Robiginitalea biformata HTCC2501: one gene and its partner. The protein of the gene in region 1 interacts with the protein of each later gene in a pairwise test. Links are inferred from orthologs where the notes say so. Each region holds a gene or a part of one and is shown on either strand. Other genes may lie near its edges.

What was found. The genes of interacting proteins can lie anywhere in the genome.
Region 2: the proteins of lpdA (region 1) and odhB interact in binary tests that used the Escherichia coli proteins (3 or more experiments, as listed by UniProt). The link is inferred for Robiginitalea biformata HTCC2501 from one-to-one orthologs.

Annotation. Positions count from the first base shown.
Region 1 is NC_013222.1:2,395,848-2,403,737, reverse strand. Bases 3,296-6,176 are described here. They hold lpdA (dihydrolipoyl dehydrogenase), read right to left. Parts: upstream 5,496-6,176; coding sequence 4,095-5,495; downstream 3,296-4,094. Other genes in these bases: RB2501_RS10660 (Lrp/AsnC family transcriptional regulator), read right to left, coding at 5,577-6,035; RB2501_RS10670 (acyltransferase family protein), read left to right, coding at 3,296-4,047. In the rest of the region: tRNA lysidine(34) synthetase TilS, read right to left, coding at 1-12; RB2501_RS10685 (alpha/beta hydrolase), read right to left, coding at 36-881; RB2501_RS10680 (anthranilate synthase component I family protein), read right to left, coding at 904-2,199; RB2501_RS10675 (NADPH-dependent FMN reductase), read right to left, coding at 2,204-2,737; more of RB2501_RS10670, read left to right, coding at 2,860-3,295; RB2501_RS10655 (aminotransferase class I/II-fold pyridoxal phosphate-dependent enzyme), read left to right, coding at 6,187-7,410; Na+/H+ antiporter NhaC, read left to right, coding at 7,563-7,890. UniProt on the Escherichia coli protein: Lipoamide dehydrogenase is a component of the glycine cleavage system as well as of the alpha-ketoacid dehydrogenase complexes.
Region 2 is NC_013222.1:147,047-150,010, forward strand. It holds odhB (2-oxoglutarate dehydrogenase complex dihydrolipoyllysine-residue succinyltransferase), read right to left. Parts: upstream 2,147-2,964; coding sequence 854-2,146; downstream 1-853. Other genes in the region: RB2501_RS00585 (TatD family hydrolase), read right to left, coding at 1-296; RB2501_RS00590 (retropepsin-like aspartic protease), read left to right, coding at 333-770; RB2501_RS00600 (2-oxoglutarate dehydrogenase E1 component), read right to left, coding at 2,240-2,964. UniProt on the Escherichia coli protein: E2 component of the 2-oxoglutarate dehydrogenase (OGDH) complex which catalyzes the second step in the conversion of 2-oxoglutarate to succinyl-CoA and CO(2).

The DNA of each region.
Region 1 (7,890 bases):
GGCCTCCAGCATGTTGCAAAGTTAGCGGATAAATATCATTGGGGCGGAACAGCCAGGGCCTCCAACCAATCGGAAACTGCTTTGAAAAACGCCGCCCTACCCCGATCGTGGTGCAGCTCGTGCCGATTGCCGTCCAGTACGAGTAATTTGCTGCCCGGCACGCGTCGGTTCAGAATCCGGCTGCCTTCCGGATCAATAATCGGGTCGTCGCCCCCATGTGCTATCAGCAGGGGAATATTCCAATCGGACGCGTGTTCCAGCACCCACTCCCCGGCTGCAATTACCGGCAGGGAATAGTTGGGGCTCACGCGGTCGTGTATCAACGGATCTTCCTTGTAGGCGGCTACCTCTTCCGGCTGGGAGGAGATCCCCGAAGGGTCCAGGCCTGCCGGCAAGGTTACGCTGGGAGCGAGCCGCAGCAGGATTTTCCCAACAACCAGCTTCCAGGCAGGGGGCTGGAATGCCAGGCGCAGGTACGGGCTGCTGGCCACCACGCCTGACGGAGACACCGCACCCCGCAGGACAGCGTTGAGTACCAGGTTCCCCCCTAAACTGTGGCCGTAGAGCACCCGGGGTTGGCCGGGGTACAATTGGCCCGCCTTCTCGTATGCTGCCGACACCTGCCCGATCAATTGCCCGTACCCCTGGCAGTGCCCGCGTTTTCCCCCGGAGTGCCCATGGCCCACCAAATCGAAAGTCAGGACCGCCCAGCCGGCTTGCAACAGGTTGGGCACCACACCGGGTTCATACCGCCCGGCATACTCGCCAAAGCCGTGGACCAGGACCACGCACCCGCGGGGTTCCACTATCTCGTACTGGTAAACGCGTGTTCGGACACCTGCCCATTCCTCGACATAGCCCATCTTTTTGAATTCCGGCATTTCTGCGGTTTTTAGGGGTTCTTCAATCGCCTTCAAGGACTTGCCGCATCGCGCGGGCCTTGAGCAGGCATTCTTCATATTCGGCCTCCGGGGTGGCGGCAGCCGTCAGGGCGCCACCTACCGGGAAACTGGCCACGCCGCGACTTGCATCGTAAAACAGGCTCCGGATCAGGACATTGAAATCAAAGTCCCCATCCGGGGTCATATAACCCAGTGCCCCGCTGTAAGCCCCCCTTTTAAAGGACTCCCGGCTTTCGATGTGTTGCATGGCCGATATTTTCGGGGCCCCGGTCATGCTCCCCATGGGAAAGGTATCCTGCAGCAATTGTACCGGGTCTATCTCCCCGGGCACTTTGGCCCGAATCGTCGAAATGAGTTGGTGGACCTGCTCATAGGTCCTCAGTTCGCACAAACCGTCTACCCGGACGCTTCCCCTGAGGGCGCTGCGGGACAGGTCGTTTCGAACCAGGTCGGCGATCATGATGTTTTCGGCACGCTCCTTCGGGTCTGCCTGCAGGTTAAGCGCCAGTTGCCGGTCGGTTTCCGGTGAGGGGTCCCTGCGGGCAGTCCCCTTCATGGGCTGGGACCAAACGGTGGCTCCGCGCTTGCACAAATAGCGCTCCGGGGAGGCACTGAGAATACTGCGGGATCCGAATTGCATCCAGGCGGCAAACGGGGCCCGGGAAATGGCATTGAGCCTCCGGTAAGTGGCCGCGACATCCAAATGCGCCTCTTCCACAAAGAATTCCTGGCAGAAGGTCACTTCGTAAAAATCCCCCCGATGGATAGCGGCCAGCAGTTTTGCGGCGGCCCGGAAATAGGCTTCCTTAAAAATCCCCATACGCGTCCGCAACTGGCGATTCGGGGCATCTGTCAGCTCCCGGGGTGTATCGGCAATGGCCTTCCGGTCGCTTTCGATCTCGCCAACCGCCCGGGGCAAATAGCGGAAAACAGCCTGCCCCCTACGGATCTCGATAATTTTTTCGGGCTGGAAGACAATCAGATCCGGAAACTTCATCCGGTCCGGGTTTCCGGATTCCAATTCCTCCAGGTCATTCTTCAGGTCGTATCCCAGGTAGCCCAAAACCCAGTCGCCGGTCTGCTCCCGGAAGGCCCGCAGTGCCTCGAAAGCACCCCGGGCGGACGATTGCAGCTCCGCAGCCTTTCCAATGCCCATTAATCCGTCAAACCGGCCCAAAGGGTCCGTGTGGCCGTTACTGTCCAGCCAGCAAAAATCTCCCAGGGTAGCAGCCCAGTTTAGCAGCCCGGACTTGAAGCTGTCTGCATCGTCCAGGGGGAAGCGCCTTTCGGATCGCATGCTGTCAGAGTTTCGCTAAAAAGGTATCCAATGCCCGGCCGTGATCCTCGAGGAGTTCCGGATCGGTGATGCCTTTCTCCGGGTCAAAGTTGTCGTAATAGGAAGGCAGGGACCACTGGGCTGCCACTTCCGCCCCAAACCGGGTGATCATTTTAGCGACGACCTCCCGGGACGATTGCGCCCCGCGCTTGCCCCCGGATGCGGAAAGCAACAAAATAGGGAGTCCCTCGAGGAACTTCCGGTCCTTGCGGGAAAGCCAGTCCAGCAGGTTTTTGGTAAACGCAGAGGGGTTTCCGTTGTGTTCGTTAACGGAAAGGACCAGGCCGTCGGCTTCCCTTAACCGTTTGTGGAGTCCTTCAATCCCCGGCGGGATCCCATGGGCGTCCTCCAGGTCTTTGCTGTACATCGGAAAGTCTTCTTTGGAAAGGTCGCGGGTTTCCACCTGATGCCCTTCGATCAGGGAAACCGTATAGCGCACCAGCTCAAAATTGATGGATGTTGAGGAATTACTGCCGGCAGTTGCCAGGATATTTGCCATATCGCTTCAAGTTTGAGGACGAAAATACCCCAATTACCCATTAAGTGCGAGTATTTTAGCTAATTTTGGTGCCGAAAACATCCAAACGGGTGGGCAATTAAGTATATAGATAAATTCCGAATATGGGAAAACCGAGCCGGTTGTACTTTATTGACGCAATGCGCGCCTGGGCGATCCTGATGATGCTGCAGGGGCATTTCATCGACGGATTGCTGGACCCGCTCTTCCGGGACCCTTCCAATCCGGCCTATGCCACCTGGTTGTATTTCAGGGGGATCACAGCCCCGGTTTTCTTCACCGTTTCCGGTTTCATCTTTACCTACCTGCTGCTCCGAACCCCCAGGAATCAGCCGGATAATCCTCGGATCCGCAAAGGGATTCGACGCGGGTTGCAACTGGTGGCCATCGGATACCTTCTGCGCACCAACCTCTTTGGGTTGCTCCAGGGTCAGATTTACCCGTCTTTTTACCTGGTGGACGTGCTGCACTGCATCGGGGTGGCCCTCCTGCTAATCATCGGCATCTATCAGCTTACCCGGAAATTCCGTCCCGGGGCCTTCCCCGTTTTGCTCCTGATGGTCACCGTGGGGCTCTTCCTTTTTGAACCGGTATACAAGACGTGGACTTATGAGGGGTGGCCTGCCGCCATTGCGAACTATCTGACCAAAGCCAACGGTTCCGTGTTCACAATCGTTCCCTGGGTGGGTTACACCGCGTTCGGGGCCTTTCTGGCCACCGCCTTTCGGAGGTATGCCAATACCCGGCACCTGTATGTAAAAAGCATCTTGCTGAGTGTCCTGGCCGGTGTTGCCCTGGTTGGGTATTCCTCGGCGTTTTTCAGCTGGGTGGCCCGGCAAACCGGATGGGAATTGCCGGAAATGGTAGTTGCCAACAACTATTTGTTTATCCGGCTCGGGGATGTCCTGCTGGTTTTTGCCGTGTTTATGCTCCTGCGGGGCCTGTTGAAAAAGGAGGTGTTTTTGCGCATCGGGCAGAATACACTGAGCATCTACGTCATCCACTTTATCATACTCTACGGCAGTTTTACCGGCCTGGGGCTCTACCGGTTCCTGCACCACAGCCTAACCCCCTGGGAAGTAATCCCCGGGGCGCTTGCTTTTATGCTGGTTTGCACCTGGGCGGCCCTGACATACGACTCCCACCAGGAACGGGTCCGCGACCTGCTTAAATCCACCGCCCGGATTACCCGGCAGGGATTGGAAAAATACGCGTGGATCCTCTACCGGTGGGCCCGCCGGGGAGCCGACAAACTCATGCGCCTGCTGGGGCTTGCCGAAAGCCGTTCCTGAGGCAGTTTCCACTACTTCCCGCACCCGCATTTTGATTCAGGGAACCCCTAGCTGTGCAGGGGACGATTGTCCGTGGCTGCCAAAGCAGCTTCCTTGACCGCTTCCGCATAGGTTGGGTGGGCATGGCTCATCCGCGCGATATCCTCTGCAGAAGCCCGGTATTCCATGGCCACTACGGCTTCCGCGATCAGGTCGGCAACCCGGGCCCCGATCATATGGACTCCCAGGACTTCATCCGTTTCCTTATCCGCCAGTATTTTTACGAACCCGTCCGTATCCATGCTGGCGCGGGACCGCCCGAGGGCCCGCATGGGAAATTGCCCGCTTTTATAAGCGACCCCGGCTTCCTTGAGCTCCTCCTCGGTTTTCCCGACTGCCGCTACTTCGGGCCAGGTATACACCACGCCCGGGATCAGGTTGTAATCGATATGCGGTTTTTGACCCGCCAGGATCTCGGCGACCATCACCCCTTCCTCTTCGGCCTTGTGGGCAAGCATTGCGCCGCGCACCACGTCTCCGATAGCATAGATGTTCCCGGCAGAGGTACGGAGGTGTTCGTCTACCTCCACCTGGCCGCGGTCGTTGAGTTTAACCCCCGCCGCCTCGGCGTTCAGCCCGTCCGTATAGGGTTTGCGGCCTACGGAAACCAGGCAGTAATCGCCTTCCAGGCTCACCGACTTCCCTTTCTTGTCCTCGGCCTCCACCGTGATTTTCTCACCTTTCCGGGATACGCCGGTTACTTTGTGCGACAGGTAAAACTTCACCTTTTGCTTTTTGAGTACTTTGGTAAGCTCGCGCGAAAGGGCGCCGTCCATCCCGGGGATGATGCGGTCCATATATTCCACAACGCTCACCTGGGCACCCAACCGGTTGTAGACCTGCCCGAGTTCCAGGCCGATTACACCCCCGCCGATAATAATCAGGTGCTTGGGGACTTCCTGGAGTTTCAGCGCCTCGGTGGAGGTAATGATGCGCTCCTTGTCCAGCTCAATGAAGGGCAGGCTGGCAGGCTTGGAACCGGTGGCGATTATGCTGTGTTTGGCTTCGATTTCCGTTTTCTCCTTCCCAGCAATTTCGATATGCGTAGCGTCCTTAAAACTTCCCAGGCCGTGGTAGACGTCTACCTTGTTCTTGTCCATCAGGAATTCGATCCCCTTGGTGTTCTCTTCCACAACCGATTGCTTCCGGGCAATCATCTGTTTCAGGTTCACCTTTACGTCACCGGGGATATCGATCCCGTGCTTCTCAAAATGCGTTATGGCATCGTGGTAGTGATGGCTGGAGTCCAGCAGGGCCTTGGAAGGGATACACCCGACATTCAGGCAGGTACCCCCCAGGGTGTCGTATTTTTCAATCAGGGCGGTTTTCATGCCCAGTTGGGCACAACGGATGGCGGCCACATACCCGCCGGGTCCCGAGCCGATTATGGCTACGTCGTATGATTTCATAGTTGCGGTTTTCTACGGATTATCGATCCTGGTAAAAGCAGGAACAAAAGTACAAATGTTTTGGCAGTCTGCAGGGATGATTCAGAGTGGCAATTCCGTGGTGTGTTTAACCTCCCGGATCACAAACGAACTCTGGGTGCTCCCAATGTGGTTAATGGCAGTGAGTTTCCCTACCATGAACTCCCGGTAGGCCTCCATATCCGCAACGTAAATCTCCAGGATATAATCGTATTCCCCGCCGATGTGGTAACAACTCACCACCTCCCGCAAGGCCAGGACTTCTTCCTCAAACTGCAAAACGCGGGGTTTGATGTGCTGGCTGAGTTTGATATGGCAGAACACCTTGAGTTTCCGGCCGGCCCTGCCCGGGTTGAGCAGGGCTACATACCGGTCAATCACCCCTTGCTTCTCCAGGCGCCTGACCCGTTCGTAAACGGCTGTTGGCGAAAGGTCGAGTTGCAGGGCCAGGGCCTTGGTGGTCTGTTTACTGTTCTCCTGCAGGAGCCGGAGCAGTTTGCGGTCTGTCGGGTCGAATTCCATCCGTATATTTTTCTATAATAACGTCTTATTTTGATCAAAATACATAATTATATCTATGATATTGCTATATCACAGTATGTTTATCTAAATAATTGATCATACATTGATATAATCTTTTTGTATGGGTACCTTCACAGAAAATTACACCAAAATGAAGCCATACAACGCCTCCGACGCCATCCAGGACCTGCAATACTTCGGGGAGTTCGGCGGGGTGAACCCCTCCATTTCCGATTCCTCCACATATACCTTCCTGTCTGCCAAAACCATGTTTGACACCTTTGAGGGCAATACGGAGGGCTGTTACCTCTACAGCAGGCACAGCTCCCCCTCCAACCTTTACCTGGGCGAAGCCCTGGCCGCCCTCGAGGGGACCGAAAGCGCCAACGTCACGGCCAGCGGCATGGGGGCGATCACGGCAGTCATTTTACAACTCTGCAGCAGCGGCGACCACCTGGTCAGCAGCCGGACCATCTACGGGGGTACCTATGCCTTCCTGAAGAATTTCCTGAAACGCTTTGATATTGCAGTGAGTTTTGTGGACATCACGGACCCGGAAGCAGTAGCCGCAGCAATCACCGACAAAACCCGCATGATTTACTGCGAATCCGTGAGCAACCCCCTGCTGGAGGTTGCAGATATCCCCACGCTGGCAAAGCTGGCCAATGACAGAGGCATCCGCCTGGTGGTGGATAACACCTTCTCCCCCCTCTCCCTCTCCCCGGCCCGCCTGGGCGCCCATATCGTGGTGCACAGCCTGACCAAATTCATCAACGGGAGCAGCGACGCGGTGGCCGGGGCCGTTTGCGCCGATTCGGATTTCTGCCTGGCCCTCAAAGATGTGAATGACGGGGCCGGGATGCTCCTTGGCAGCACCCTGGACAGTTTGCGGGCCGCGTCCATCTTGAAAAACCTACGGACGCTTCACCTGCGCATCCGGCAACACAGCAGCAATGCCGCCTATTTGGCCGGCAAATTCCGGGAAGCCGGGCTCCGGGTGGTCTACCCGGGCCTGGAATCCCATCCGGGGCACCAGTTGATGCAGCGCCAGATGAACCCCGATTTCGGATTTGGCGGCATCCTGACCGTGGATGCGGGATCGGCCGAAAAAGCGGATGCACTCATGGAGATGATGCAGCGGGAAAACCTGGGGTACCTGGCCGTAAGCCTCGGGTTCTACAAAACGCTTTTCAGCGCCCCGGGGTCTTCTACTTCTTCGGAAATCCCGGAGGAAGAACAGCAAGAAATGGGGTTGGGTTCCGGCCTGATCCGATTCTCCATCGGCCTGGACAACAATATCGAACGCACCTGCGAGCGCATGCTGCGGTGTATGCAGCAACTGGGGGTTACCTCCGAATCGCAGCCGGCGGGATAATTCAACCCGAAGAGCCTGCGGGGTGCGGGAACGGGCCTGAAACCCATCCGCGGGCAGTAGTAAGCCTCGCAACCCGGAACCGGATGTGCGCTTGCCCGGCCTTGCAGAAGCCCCGGCAAAGTCGTAATATTACCGTCTAGCTAACACACTTTATGGCCAAACCAAAATCCGGTAAGTACCGACAGGACGAACACATAGTAGACAACCGGGAACTCGGGATATGGGAAGCGCTGATCCCGGTATTTGCCCTGATCGGGATGCTGGCATACAATGTTTATGTCTTCGGGGATGAGGCCATTGGAGGCTCCAACCAGTTTATCCTCCTGATGGGGGGTGCAGTGGCCGCGATTGTGGGCTTCTTTAACAAGGTTTCCTTCAAATCCATGCTGGCCGAAGTGGCCGAAAACATCAAATCCACTACCGGGGCCCTGCTGATTCTGCTCATGGTGGGGGCACTGGCCGGCACCTGGCTCATCAGCG
Region 2 (2,964 bases), 2.3 Mb from region 1 along the record:
AGGTCAATCCCGATCTCCCCGACGGCCACGTAGCCCCCGCGGTCCAGTTCGCGTTCGACATGCCGGAGTTCTGCCTCAAAATCCTCCTTCACGTGGGTGGGGTGCAGACCGCACATGAGGAAAACCTCATCCGGGTAAGCTTCCCGCAAATCCCGCATCCGCTCCGTATAGGCGGAGTCGATGGCGGGGATAAAAAACCGCTCCACGCCTTCGGCCCGGGCACGGGCCATCATCCGGGCCCGGTCCTCGTCAAAAGCTTCCACGTATAAATGGGCGTGTGTATCTGTCAGGGTCACGGCGCAAAAATAGGATTATCTTTATCAAAAAATCTCATGGGCACCCTTAAAAAGTTCCTGCTGGACCGCGGCTTCAGCGCAATGCCCCTGGAACGCACCCGCACCGACCACCTGGCGCTCTCCGGTTCCCTGAACGGGGTGACCGGCCGTTTTATCCTGGATACCGGGGCCTCCAATACCTGCGTGGGGCTCGACCGGACGGAGCGCTTCCGCCTGCTTACCGAAATCTCCGAGATCCGGGCCGCAGGGGCAGGAGCAGTAGATATGGAGACCCTGGTTTCCGATGGGAACACCCTGGCGCTGGAAGGTTGGGAACGCCCGGACATGCAGGTTGTCCTCTTTGACCTCAGCCATGTGAACCAGGCCCTGGAAAGCCAGGACGAACCCCCCGTGGACGGCATCCTCGGGGCGGATATCCTGCACGGCGGCAAGGCAGTCATCGACTACGATTCCTGCAACCTCTATCTCAAATAAAAACCCCGGCCGGGGCCGGGGCATCGCAATAATTAATCCGTTTTTGTTTCCGGTATCCGAGAATACCGATGCCGGGGTACCGGCTAGAGCTCCAACGCTTTTTTCAGGTCCCCGTCCATGAGGTGTTCCACCGGGTTCTCGATCGCCTCCTTAATAGCCACGAGGAATCCGACAGATTCCTTCCCGTCGATAATCCGGTGGTCGTAGGAAAGCGCCACGTACATTACCGGCGCGATGGCGATGGCGCCGTCGCGGACGATGGCCCGTTCGACGATGTTGTGCATCCCCAGGATACCGCTCTGGGGCGGGTTGATGATCGGGGTGGAGAGCATCGAACCGAAGACGCCGCCGTTGGAGATTGTAAAGGTACCCCCGGTCATTTCGTCAACGGTGATCTGTCCGTCGCGGGCCCGGAGCGCCAATCGCTTGACCTCTTCTTCGATGCCGCGGAAACTCAGGTTTTCCGCATTGCGGATCACCGGCACCATCAAGCCTTTCGGTCCGGACACGGCGATGCTGATATCGCAGTAATCGTAGGTAATCATTTCCTTGCCGTCGATCATGGAATTCACCGCCGGGAACTGTTGGAGCGCCCGGATCACGGCTTTGGTGAAGAACGACATAAAGCCGAGTCCCACCCCGTGCTTCTCCTTAAAAGCTTCCTTGTGTTCCGCACGGATATCGAATACCGCAGACATGTCCACCTCGTTGAAGGTCGTCAGCATGGCTGTTTCGTTTTTGGCGGATACCAGGCGTTCGGCCACCTTGCGCCGCAACATGGAAAGTTTGCTCCGGGACTCCCCGCGGGATCCACCTCCGGGGCTGCCCATGGAAGGCACGGCTTTAACGGCGTCGTCCTTGGTAATGCGGCCGTCTTTTCCAGAGCCCTTCACGGATGCCGGGTCGATGCCTTTTTCATCGAGGATCTTCTTCGCTGCAGGCGATGCAACCCCGGAAGCATAGGTTTCCTTGGCCTGCCTGGGTTGCGGGGCCTTTGATCCCCCGGCCTGGCCTGCCTGTTCTTTTTGCTTGTCGAGTTCCTTTTCGGCGTTTCCGCCAGAGCCTTCATCCCCCTTGCCCACGGAATCCGTTCCGGCGCTGCCTTCCTGGTCTTTGCCCCCGGAAGCGTCCGGCTTTTCCGCATCCGTATCGATCAGGCAAACGACTTCGCCAACGGCCACGGCATCCCCTTCTTCGGCTTTCAAGGTGATCACCCCGCTTTCCTCGGCGGGCAACTCCAGGGTGGCCTTGTCGGAGTCCACCTCGGCAATGGCCTGGTCCTTTTCGACGTAGTCCCCGTCCGAAACGAGCCATTGGGCAATTTCCACTTCCGTGATGGATTCGCCCGGAGAAGGTACTTTCATTTCTAGAATCATGCGATTTCCTCTTTTTGTATTTTTTCAGTTGCTGTGTGAAACAAAATCTTACTGTTTCCTATCCCAATGGTATTTTGCCGGCGGCCGCCCGGGTCATTCTTCGTCCGTTGCCACATCCGCAGGAACCGGCCGGCTCATATTGTCTTTTTTCGGATCGAAAACATAATCGATTACCTGCTGGTGCCGCATCTTGGAGCGCGCCGGGCTGCCCGCTGCCGGGGAAGCGTAAAAGCGCCGCGAAGCCACGCGGAAACGCGAGGCATCCGGGAAGTGCATCATCAGGTGGCTCCAGGCACCCATGTTCCTGGGTTCCTCCTGTGCCCAAACCAGGTCTTCCGCATGGGAATATTTCTCGATAAGCTCCTCCATCTGCACCACCGGCAGCGGGAACAATTGTTCCAGGCGGACCAGGGCCACATCCTCCCTGCCCAGTTCCTCCCGGGCTGCGAGCAGGTCGTAATAAAATTTCCCCGTACAGAATACCAGGGATTTGACCTTTTTAACCGATGCCCCGGCATCGTCGATCACTTCCTGGAACCGGCCTTCCGCAAGTTCCTCTACCGTGGAGACGCATTTTGCATGCCGGAGCAGGCTCTTCGGGGTGAAAACCACCAGCGGTTTGCGGAAGTTGACCAGCATCTGGCGCCGGAGCAGGTGAAACAGGTTGGCCGGGGTACTGACATCAGCCACATACATATTGTCCCGGGCGCACAATTGCAGGTAGCGCTCCATCCGGGCCGAAGAGTGTTCCGCACCCTGGCCTTCATAGCCGTGGGGCAGGAAAAGCACCAGGCCGTTCTGCAACTTCCATTTGTCTT